DNA from 3 places in the Paenibacillus sp. FSL R5-0928 genome. Region 1 is predicted to be linked to each of the others. Evidence: riboswitches for the same ligand, from Rfam matches in the RefSeq annotation. Region 1 holds a riboswitch; each other region holds the start of a gene.
The links. Region 1 has a riboswitch for cyclic di-GMP ahead of MKZ16_RS31640 (NPCBM/NEW2 domain-containing protein). Riboswitches for the same ligand answer to the same signal wherever they lie in the genome.
Positions count from the first base shown of each region.

Region 2: another riboswitch for cyclic di-GMP. It lies ahead of MKZ16_RS03205 (transglutaminase-like domain-containing protein); the one in region 1 lies ahead of MKZ16_RS31640 (NPCBM/NEW2 domain-containing protein).
Region 3: another riboswitch for cyclic di-GMP. It lies ahead of MKZ16_RS04875 (glycosyl hydrolase); the one in region 1 lies ahead of MKZ16_RS31640 (NPCBM/NEW2 domain-containing protein).

Region 1 covers NZ_CP150225.1:6,985,429-6,988,710, reverse strand. Annotated here, with positions in the region: gene MKZ16_RS31650 (EAL domain-containing protein) at 1-235, shown strand, start outside; gene MKZ16_RS31645 (hypothetical protein) at 352-918, shown strand; cyclic di-GMP riboswitch class I at 1,076-1,162, shown strand; gene MKZ16_RS31640 (NPCBM/NEW2 domain-containing protein) at 1,421-3,282, shown strand, end outside.
Region 2 covers NZ_CP150225.1:727,670-730,951, forward strand. Annotated here, with positions in the region: gene MKZ16_RS03195 (GtrA family protein) at 1-155, shown strand, start outside; gene MKZ16_RS03200 (class D sortase) at 258-923, shown strand; cyclic di-GMP riboswitch class I at 1,037-1,119, shown strand; cyclic di-GMP riboswitch class I at 1,194-1,274, shown strand; gene MKZ16_RS03205 (transglutaminase-like domain-containing protein) at 1,288-2,097, shown strand; rRNA gene MKZ16_RS03210 (16S ribosomal RNA) at 2,465-3,282, shown strand, end outside.
Region 3 covers NZ_CP150225.1:1,135,182-1,138,463, reverse strand. Annotated here, with positions in the region: gene MKZ16_RS04875 (glycosyl hydrolase) at 1-1,337, opposite strand, end outside; cyclic di-GMP riboswitch class I at 1,350-1,429, opposite strand; gene MKZ16_RS04870 (sugar phosphate nucleotidyltransferase) at 1,566-2,939, opposite strand.

The DNA of each region.
Region 1 (3,282 bases):
GGAGCTTAAACCTCATTACATGAAGTTAGATATGAAATATGTTCAAGGCGTGTCCAGTGATCCGAACAAACAGAAAATAGCTAAACAATTTTTAGAAAAGGCTTTAGAAATCCAATCTGTTCCTTTAGCAGAAGGTGTGGAGTTTAGAGAGGACTTTGAATGGCTTAAGCAGAGTGGTTATCAGTTGTTTCAGGGATATTTATTTGGAAAGCCTGATCCTATTCCCAAACAGTAATCCTAATGAGTATATATCGGTCCAGAGGATGAGATGAATTTCAGGTCAGAGTCTGAGTACAGCCAACCCCCGGGGTTGTATAATTTAGGTAATTTGAAAAGGGGGACGGGATGGATATGAAATGGCATCAATTTGTAACGCGCTGGGCGGATTCTAGGGGCTTTGATGGACGAGAAATTGATTATCAATGGCCTTCTCCCTCATTTCCGGTCATCAGTATTCGTAGTAATTTAGGGCGATACTCAGGTCAAAAGTATGGTCATGGAAGTAAACCCCGTGTAAAGACAGCTGTTGGTTTAATCGCTATTGGAGATGTAGCTGTCGGATTGATTTCCATAGGTGCGATAAGCGTGGGCGTACTTTCCTTAGGAGCAATATCACTGGGAATGTGGTTAGCGATTGGAGCAATAGCACTTAGCTGGCTTGGCTTCGCAGTGGGAGCGATTGCGATTGCAGGAGTGGCTGTAGGAGCGATCGCAATCGCGGAAAAAGCGTTGGGGGCCATCGCCATAGGGGATACGGCGTTTGGTGCGATAGCGATAGGCAGGATCGCTGGGGGTGCCATAGCTATCGGACAATGGGCATATGGTGTAATCGCAGTTGGCGAACATGGTTTCGGATTAATTCCCATCACGGGCGATGTGTGGAATTGGTTCCGGCGTTTGTTCGGATCGGGGAGTTAATTAGACCTCCAGTCCTAAAGGATCCCATTCTCTTCCGGGATAGTCGATAAATAATATCTATCACATGAGAAAAACTAATTGCAATTACCTATACTCATTTCATACCAATTAATCATGCGATCAGATCTAGGCTTATGTTACTCTTTGAATGTATTCGAAACTTCATAGGCAAACCTATGGAAATGTAGGGACGCAAAGCTATAGGGACTAAGGTTATCATAACTATTGTCAGCCAGCTGCCAAAGAGTGTGTAACGCTTTTTGTTAAAATATAAGAAAGTATAAGTTATACACCTATACTTAATATCTTATATTTCTCGCTTAAACGCTTACCGTCCTTATAAGGACGCCGAAGGCGTTTATGCTTGTTAAGGTTTAATAAAAATTAAGTCTTAATTTTTAGGCGACTTTATACGCAATCAAGCTACTCTTTTGGGGTAGTTTTTTTTGTGCCCATTTTTGGGCACTGGAGAGATTCATATGACATCTGGGGGTAAGAAGAGATGAAGAAAATGATTGCGATCGCTACATCGGCGGCCATGTTGGCCAGTTTTTCGAGTGAGGCAGGTTATGCTTTAGCAAGTGAGGCAAGCAAGGTAAATGTAACAAAAACAGTCGCGCAAAGTAAGGTCAACTTATTAAGCAACGCTTCGGTTATTCCGTTTGAGCTGTACGGCAAGGATGTTCTAAATGCCTATAATGAGGTTTTTAGAATGAATCCAGCAAATATTAAATCCATCACAAATAACGGTGGCAACTACTCAGGCTCGCCTATAGCTAAGGCTATGGATGGGGATATGAGCACGCATTGGGAGACTGGCAAACCGAATAGTTCAACGTTTACGAATGAGGTTGTGTTTGTTTTCAATGAGTCCACTGAATTAAATAGAATGGTCTATGCCGCTAGGCAATCTGGTGCTAGAGGTAAAGGTTTTGCTCAAGAATTTGATATCTATGGCTCCACTACCGATGCGGGTGATTTCACACTCGTGTCTTCTGGAGAATATACAGGCTCAACCGGTGATGTAGTGGAGATTCAGTTCGCACCTACGGCTTTTAAGAGACTTAAATTTGTCTTCAAAAAAGCGAACCAAGATTGGGCGAGTGCGGCTGAGTTTTCTTTTTATAAAGAGGATAGTGTCTCTACTAAAATGAAAAATTTATTTACAGATGATACCTTGAGCCAAGTTAGTACAGCCTTTGATACGGCAGAGAAATTAACAGCTTTAGAAAATGAAGTACAAGCACATCCACTGTATACGCAGTTTAAAGAAGAGATAGATAATGCAAAGATCCTTTTGGAGAACCATCAGGTAGAGGTAACGGCAGCCAAGGTTTCGAAGCTAAAAGGGTATGGTACAGCCTATGAAAATGCCTATAGCCAAGCTTATAGAATGCCAAATGCAAACGTATCAAAAGTAACGGTGAACGGTGGAAGCTACCCAGGTACGAAGCCTGAATATATGCTGGATGACCAGCCCACTACGCATTGGGAAACGAACAAAAACAATGATGCAAGCTTCACGAATGAAGTCGTGTTTGAACTAGCGCAAGCGGAAGTGCTGGACAGAGTGGCTTTTTTGGCTAGAGATAATCGCAAAGGATTCCCAGAGGCTTTTGAAATCTATGCATCAGAGACGAGTAAAGGAGAGACCTTCCAACTGGTATCTAGCGGAACCGCGATTAGTACCAATGATTTTTTGGAATTTAAATTCGAACCGACGAAGTTTAAAAGATTAAAATTTAAGTTCACAAAAGCTAATATTAACAGACCTTTTGCGGCTGAATTTAGATTTTATACAGAAGATAAAGTAAGCGAAGCTGTAAATGGTATTTTCACAGATGGAACGATGAGTGCGGTTGTGCCTGCTTATAATAGCGTCGAAGCAATCAACGAATTAGAAGAAGCGGCAAAAGTACATCCGCTCTATCCAATCCTGAAAGATTCTTTGGATTTAGCTAAGAAGCTAGTGAATGGTGAAGTTCAAACCGAAGGCACCATCATTGAGGCCGAGCAGCGTGGAGATATGAAAAAACATGCTCAGCAAAACCTGAGAATAGGCTTCGGCACGAACAACCAGCCTACAGGACTTGCGGCAATGCCTGGCGAGACCATCAATGTTTATGTGGATGCTGCTTCGGGTGATAAGTTGCCTTCTTTGATCTTTTCTCAACAAGAGGGAGCTTGGAATAGTTGGGCTAGGGGCGTACAATTGCGTGCGGGCAAGAACACTATAACTGTACCTGAAATTACAACGACTAGTGCTTATGCTCATGATGTAACTAAGGGCGGCACCGTTTATATCGTAAATCCCTATACAGCAGAGGAGCAAGGGAAGGCGCCACTGATCCGCTTCGAAGGTTT
Region 2 (3,282 bases), 930 kb from region 1:
TTATCGTGCTGAATCTGGTAGTGCTCGGAATATCACTGCTGCTAATGCATCTGTTGACAGACAAACTAGGTATTCAAGTCTTGATCTCCAAGGTGCTGGTTACCTTTATCACGGTGATCATCAATTTCTTTGGAAGTCGTATATGGGTATTTTAAACATTAATTTCAGGCAGAAGGAGTTGCTATGCTTAAAGGCAAGTAGCTGTTTCTGCTTGATTTGTATATAACCATAGAAACAATATACGGAGGTGAATAACATTGCGTAAATTCTCCTATCTACTCATACTGGCTGGGATACTTATCATGTTATATCCGACAGCTAACGAATGGTACAACGACAGGCAGCAGGAGAAGTTATTAGAAACGGCTGAACTAAGCACTGCCGATAGTACTCCCCAGCCAGATTTGAAGAGCAGGTATGCTGAAGTTACTCAGCTGTTAGCAGAGGAATCGGTTCTGGATGCTCAGGCACAGCCCCAACCCCAAGAGACAGAAAAGCCTGAACCGGAGATTGAGGTCGGTGGCAAAGTAATCGCACTAATTGAAATCGGTAAGATTGATTTGAAGCTGCCTGTATTAGAAGGGGCTACAAAAGCTAATATGAAACATGCTGCAGCCCATATGAAAGAAACGGCACCCCTTGGAGAGATCGGAAATGCTGCAATCGCGGCGCATCGGGCTCGAACTACGGGTCGTTTGTTTAACAGATTGAATGAGGTTGTTGTGGGGGATGTTATCACGGTAAAGACTAGTGATCAGGTGTTTAACTATGAGGTATACGATATTTCTGTTGTAGATCCGAGTGATGTCTCCGTTCTTGACGGGAATGACAAGGATAAGATTCTTACTCTGATTACATGTGATCCGCTAGTGAATCCAACGCATCGGCTGATTGTTCATGCCAAATTAACAAAAGGAGAATAGTGAATGACAAGAAAACACAAATACCGGGAGATATTTATAAAATAATGGGTAATCTAGTAAATTAGGTCTTGTTCACAACTATAAATATGATAGTATTATACTATGAAAGCTAAACACGATAACGGCAAACCTTCCGAAAGGTAGGGACGCAAAGCTAAAGGGCCTTTTCCCGAAAGGATGGCAGCCAGCTACCGAATGAAGAGGCTTTTTTTGTTTGTTTCAAATGGATTCTATCAACTATATCTAGTAAAGCTAGAACAGATAGAGCTTATACGATAACGGCAAACCTATCGAAAGGTAGGGACGCAAAGCTAAAGGGCCTTCCCGAAAGGATGGCAGCCAGCTACCGAAAGGAGTTTTATCCGTGAAAAAGGTTTATTTTATGCTGGTGGCGCTGTTCGTCCTAATGACTTCAGTTCCGGTAAGTACAGCTCAAGCTGCAAGTGCAGATGCCAGCTGGTTGATTACATCCAAAGTGGCTCAAGGTGTTATTGGTATTAACTATGATATTCCGAAAGATAAAAGAATCAAACTCATGATCACCAAAGATAACAGCAGCTATACTTATAACTTGTATGCTTCTGGACAAGCTGAGGACTTCCCTTTGCAACAAGGAAATGGGACTTATAAGGTTTCTGTTCTGGAGAACACAACCGGTAATAAATACAAAGCGTTATATTCCGAAGTAGTAGACGTAACCATGAGTGACTCGAATTCCGTATATTTGGGCTCCGTACAGAATGTGAAATGGAGTTCTTCTGATAAAGCGATTGTCAAAGCTAAACAATTAGTACAAGGCAAAACAACAGACGAAGAGAAAGTTAAAGCGATCTATAACTATGTAGTTGCGAATGTACAATATGACTACTCTCTTGCTAATAGTGTAACTACTGATTATATTCCAAGCATCGATAAGACATTGACTACTAAAAAAGGGATTTGCTATGATTACGCTTCTCTTTTTGCCGCAATGCTGCGGAGTGTAGATGTTCCTGCTAAGTTGGTAATGGGGAATACAAGCTACGTTACGCAATATCATGCATGGAACGAAGTGTTGCTTAATGGGAAGTGGGTTACCATTGATACTACAGTGGATGCAGGACTTGCAAAGAGTGATAAGAAAACCGATTTAATTAAAGCCTCAAGCAAATATACTGCGGCAAAATACTATTAAATTCGTTGCTATAAACATAACTCTATTAAATAAACAACTAGCTTAATTATTAAGCTAGTTGTTTATTTTTATATTAGGGGTTGCTTTTCTATTAATAGTTGGGGTATTATAGGTAAGCGTTGTTAGACAGCGTACAGGCGATACAAACGAGGCTGATAAAAAGCTTCGAAAAATAAAGCTTGCATTTCTGAAAACAACATGATATATTATAAGAGTTGCTGCTGAGGCATTAAACGGCGTCAACGAGAACTTGATCTTTGAAAACTGAACAACGAGTGAGTAGGAAATCACGTAAGTGAAATCCAAAATTAGAGAATTAATTTTCTCGTCAGATGTTTCAAAATGAGCATATCGCTCTTTTCAATACTAATTGGAGAGTTTGATCCTGGCTCAGGACGAACGCTGGCGGCGTGCCTAATACATGCAAGTCGAGCGGAGTTACTTTGAAAGCTTGCTTTCAAAGTAACTTAGCGGCGGACGGGTGAGTAACACGTAGGCAACCTGCCCTTCAGACTGGGATAACTACCGGAAACGGTAGCTAATACCGGATAATTTCTTTTTTCTCCTGAGAGAAGAATGAAAGACGGAGCAATCTGTCACTGAGGGATGGGCCTGCGGCGCATTAGCTAGTTGGTGGGGTAACGGCCCACCAAGGCGACGATGCGTAGCCGACCTGAGAGGGTGAACGGCCACACTGGGACTGAGACACGGCCCAGACTCCTACGGGAGGCAGCAGTAGGGAATCTTCCGCAATGGGCGAAAGCCTGACGGAGCAACGCCGCGTGAGTGATGAAGGTTTTCGGATCGTAAAGCTCTGTTGCCAGGGAAGAACGTCCGGTAGAGTAACTGCTACCGGAGTGACGGTACCTGAGAAGAAAGCCCCGGCTAACTACGTGCCAGCAGCCGCGGTAATACGTAGGGGGCAAGCGTTGTCCGGAATTATTGGGCGTAAAGCGCGCGCAGGCGGCTATTTAAGTCTGGTGTTTAAACCTTGGGCTCAACCTGAGGTCGCACTGGAAACTGGGTGGCTTGAGTACAGAAGAGGAAAGTGGAATTCCACGTGTAGCGGTGAAATGCGTAGATATGTGGAGGAACACCAGTGGCGAAGGCGACTTTCTGGGCTGTAACTGACGCTGAGGCGCGAAAGCGTGGGGAGCAAACAGGATTAGATACCCTGGTAGTCCA
Region 3 (3,282 bases), 1.3 Mb from region 1:
CAGACACGGATACCATCATCTGAGGTAGTGTAAAATGTATATTGCTCATTATATAACGGCTTAATTTTACCGCTCCAACGTATGGAGAAACGATCAATCCCGAGGGCGGCATCCGGCGATCCTTGCCGCCAATTGAAATCGATTATTGCATCAGTTCTGTTAAGAGTTGCCGCTCCCGACAACAACATGTTGTTGTAATACTCTCCTGCAAGCCCCTTCGCGAGAGGAATTGCTGCCTCCCCCTCTTCTTCGGAAGGTGCCGGCGCTGGTGCGGCGCTAGGTGTCGGTGCCAGACCAGTATTTAATTTATCTCTGGTCAGGGTGTAGTTGCTATTCATAAATGTTTTGATTGTGTCTGCACTGTTATTTTCGTAAAGCATTTTTCCCCAGCTCATCATATACGTCCATTTACTTTGCGATTGCTGAAGCTTCTCCAGATTAGGCATTTCACCATTCTCCCCGATCGCAATCGGTTTGCCTGCGGCTAGACTCAACAAGCTGTCATAGTATTTTTGCTGGTAATCATTTTCGTATATATCTGCTGCCAGAATATCTACTTTATCAGCACCTGGATAAGTTAGCGCATAAGGATCTGACCAAACATTGGGAGCATTCGGACTCCATACCCATAACAGATTATTTAATTTATGAACGTTAACAAAACGGTCATACATTATATTCCATAGTTTAGAAAAGTTATTTTTCTTCCCCCACCAGAACCAGTTCCCGTTCATTTCATGATAGGGTCTCCAAAGCACCGGAACATTGGCATCACGCAAGCTTTTTAAAGAGACTGCCACCTTATCAAGCTCAGCGATCAGATTATTATATTGCTTAGTACCCGGTGTAACGTAACTATCGAACTCACTCTGGCTAAGTGTTTTTTTCACATTATCCCAGTCATAAGAGGTGCCCGGCAGGTTAGCATGAAAAGTCATAGCTACGATCCCGCCCGCTTTATTCCAGTTGATGGCGCTGTTCACCACATTTTGACGTTGCCAAGCCATCGTTGCTTCGGACTGACCACTGATCGCACCCATTTCATAACCGTGAAGAGCCGCATATTGTCCGCTGGTTCCCTTCAGCATATTGTTAATTTCATCTGGACTTTCTAAATAGTCATGTTGACCAGCAATAATGCCTTTTCCTGAGATCGAGTAAAAATAGTTAAGCAGCTTTACGGCTTCAGGTGAGGCACCTGGGGTAACTGGCGTTCCAGAATTTGAAGCAGCTATGACAATAGACGGCGAAATTCCAACAGCAAGCGGAAGTGCAGTCAGAAACAGGACGAGTGACAGAAATGCACCAAACAATCGATACGTACGGTAAGCTTTCAAAATAATCTCCCTTTCGGTAGCCAGGCTGCCACTCTTTCGAAGGCCCTATAGCTTTGCGTCCCTACCTTTCGATAGGTTTGCCTTTTCAATTTAAGAGAAATAATCTCTCTTACCGTAAGTATCGACGACAATTAATGATATATTTAGTGTTTTTATGACTTTTTTTGATAATTGAGTCAATTTACCTGTTTCAAGAAATTTTGAATTGGTTAAATAGATAGGTTAGACCTATGAAATGAATTGTTGTAGTTCTATATCATTCCAGTCTAAAGTAATACGTATGTTATCTTCTTCTACTAATTCAGACCCCGTCTGTACCTCTATAAACTCAACATCCGTCAAAGCAAGGATCGCGTGTTTCGTTCCTTCCGGTATACGTACCACGTCCCCAGCCTTCACATTATGTTTTTTCTCATTCAGCACAATACTTGCTTCGCCGCTGACGATTGTCCAAATTTCACTACGCTTGCGATGTAATTGATAGCTGATATTATTCCCCTCGGATATAAAAATCCGTTTGGTCAGCACTTCATTGCCTTCATCATATTTCACATAATCAATAACTTTGTAATGGCCCCAGCGGCGTTCCTCGTACATCGGTCTTTGTTCAAAGGTCTTCAGCACTTCTTTAATCCGTGGGCTCTCAGCTTTATGGGTAACTAGAATTCCATCCGGGCTAGCCGCAATGATCAGATCCTTCGCACCAATTACCGTAATCGGAATGTCCAGCTCATTAATCAAGCAAGTCCCCTCAGAATCCGCCGTCACAAAACCTTTTCCTACATGCTTGCTGCTCATTTCCTCTGTCAGCGTATTCCACGTTCCAAGATCCTTCCAGAATCCATCATACGGCTGCACCACAATATGTTCTTCTTTCTCCACCACTTCATAATCAAAGCTGATGGAAGACAATAGCTTATACTGCTTCTGCAATTCTTCATATCCTAAAGGCAACCCTTTACGCTGCAAAATATCTAACAAGTACCCTAAACGGAAGGCAAACACTCCGCAATTCCACAATGCATTTTGCTCGATGAGCTGTTCTGCTTGTATGCGGTCTGGTTTCTCTTGAAAGTGACTCACCTTCATAAAACCATTCCCCCCCGCCTCTTCAGCGGTAGGAATAATATATCCGTATTTCTCTGAGGCATGTTCAGGAACAACACCCATTAGTGCCAGATTTGCTCCACTTTCCAGCATGGTCCCCTCAAGCATAGCTATGGTATCGAAAAAGGATGCTTCTACATAAGGGTCAACAGGCAATATTGCTACCGTCTCCGCTGGAGAAACACCTGCCACTGAATAAAGATAGGTAGCTGTTAAGGCGATAGCCGGAAAAGTATCCCGACGCTCCGGTTCAACGATAATCGGCACATGACTTCCCAGTTGGCTTTGTATCATTTCTACTTGGCCGCGGCCGGTGGCTAGATAAGATGATTCTGCCATCCCTGCTTCCTCCAGCTGTCTCCAGACACGTTGTACCATGGATTCTGGTTCACCTTGAGGGCTTTCAAGTACCTTTAGAAATTGCTTTGAACGTGAGTCGTTAGACAACGGCCATAACCGTTTACCTGAACCGCCTGATAGAAGTACCATTTTCATAGAATGAACCCTCCTTGAATTATGGAAATCGAGCATAATGGAATTGTTATCAAAACGTATAGCTTCCGCTTAGCCTTAGTTCGAGCGGATGCATTTTTTAAAAAATTTATTAGGTATGAACCACTCCAAGGGATTTTGGACTTCCGATCGCTGTTATCCTCAGATTTCCTGATTGGACCGCTTCTCGCGGTAGAAATCCGAGGATAAAGGCGAACACTCCGTTTCTACAGTTCCAAATTCCCTTTCCGTTCTTAACCTAACCAACTACTTTTTAACAATGATCCATGCGCACCGGGCTGTACCAGCCGGAAGCGAGCACGTTTTTCTAAAGATTTGCTTCTGC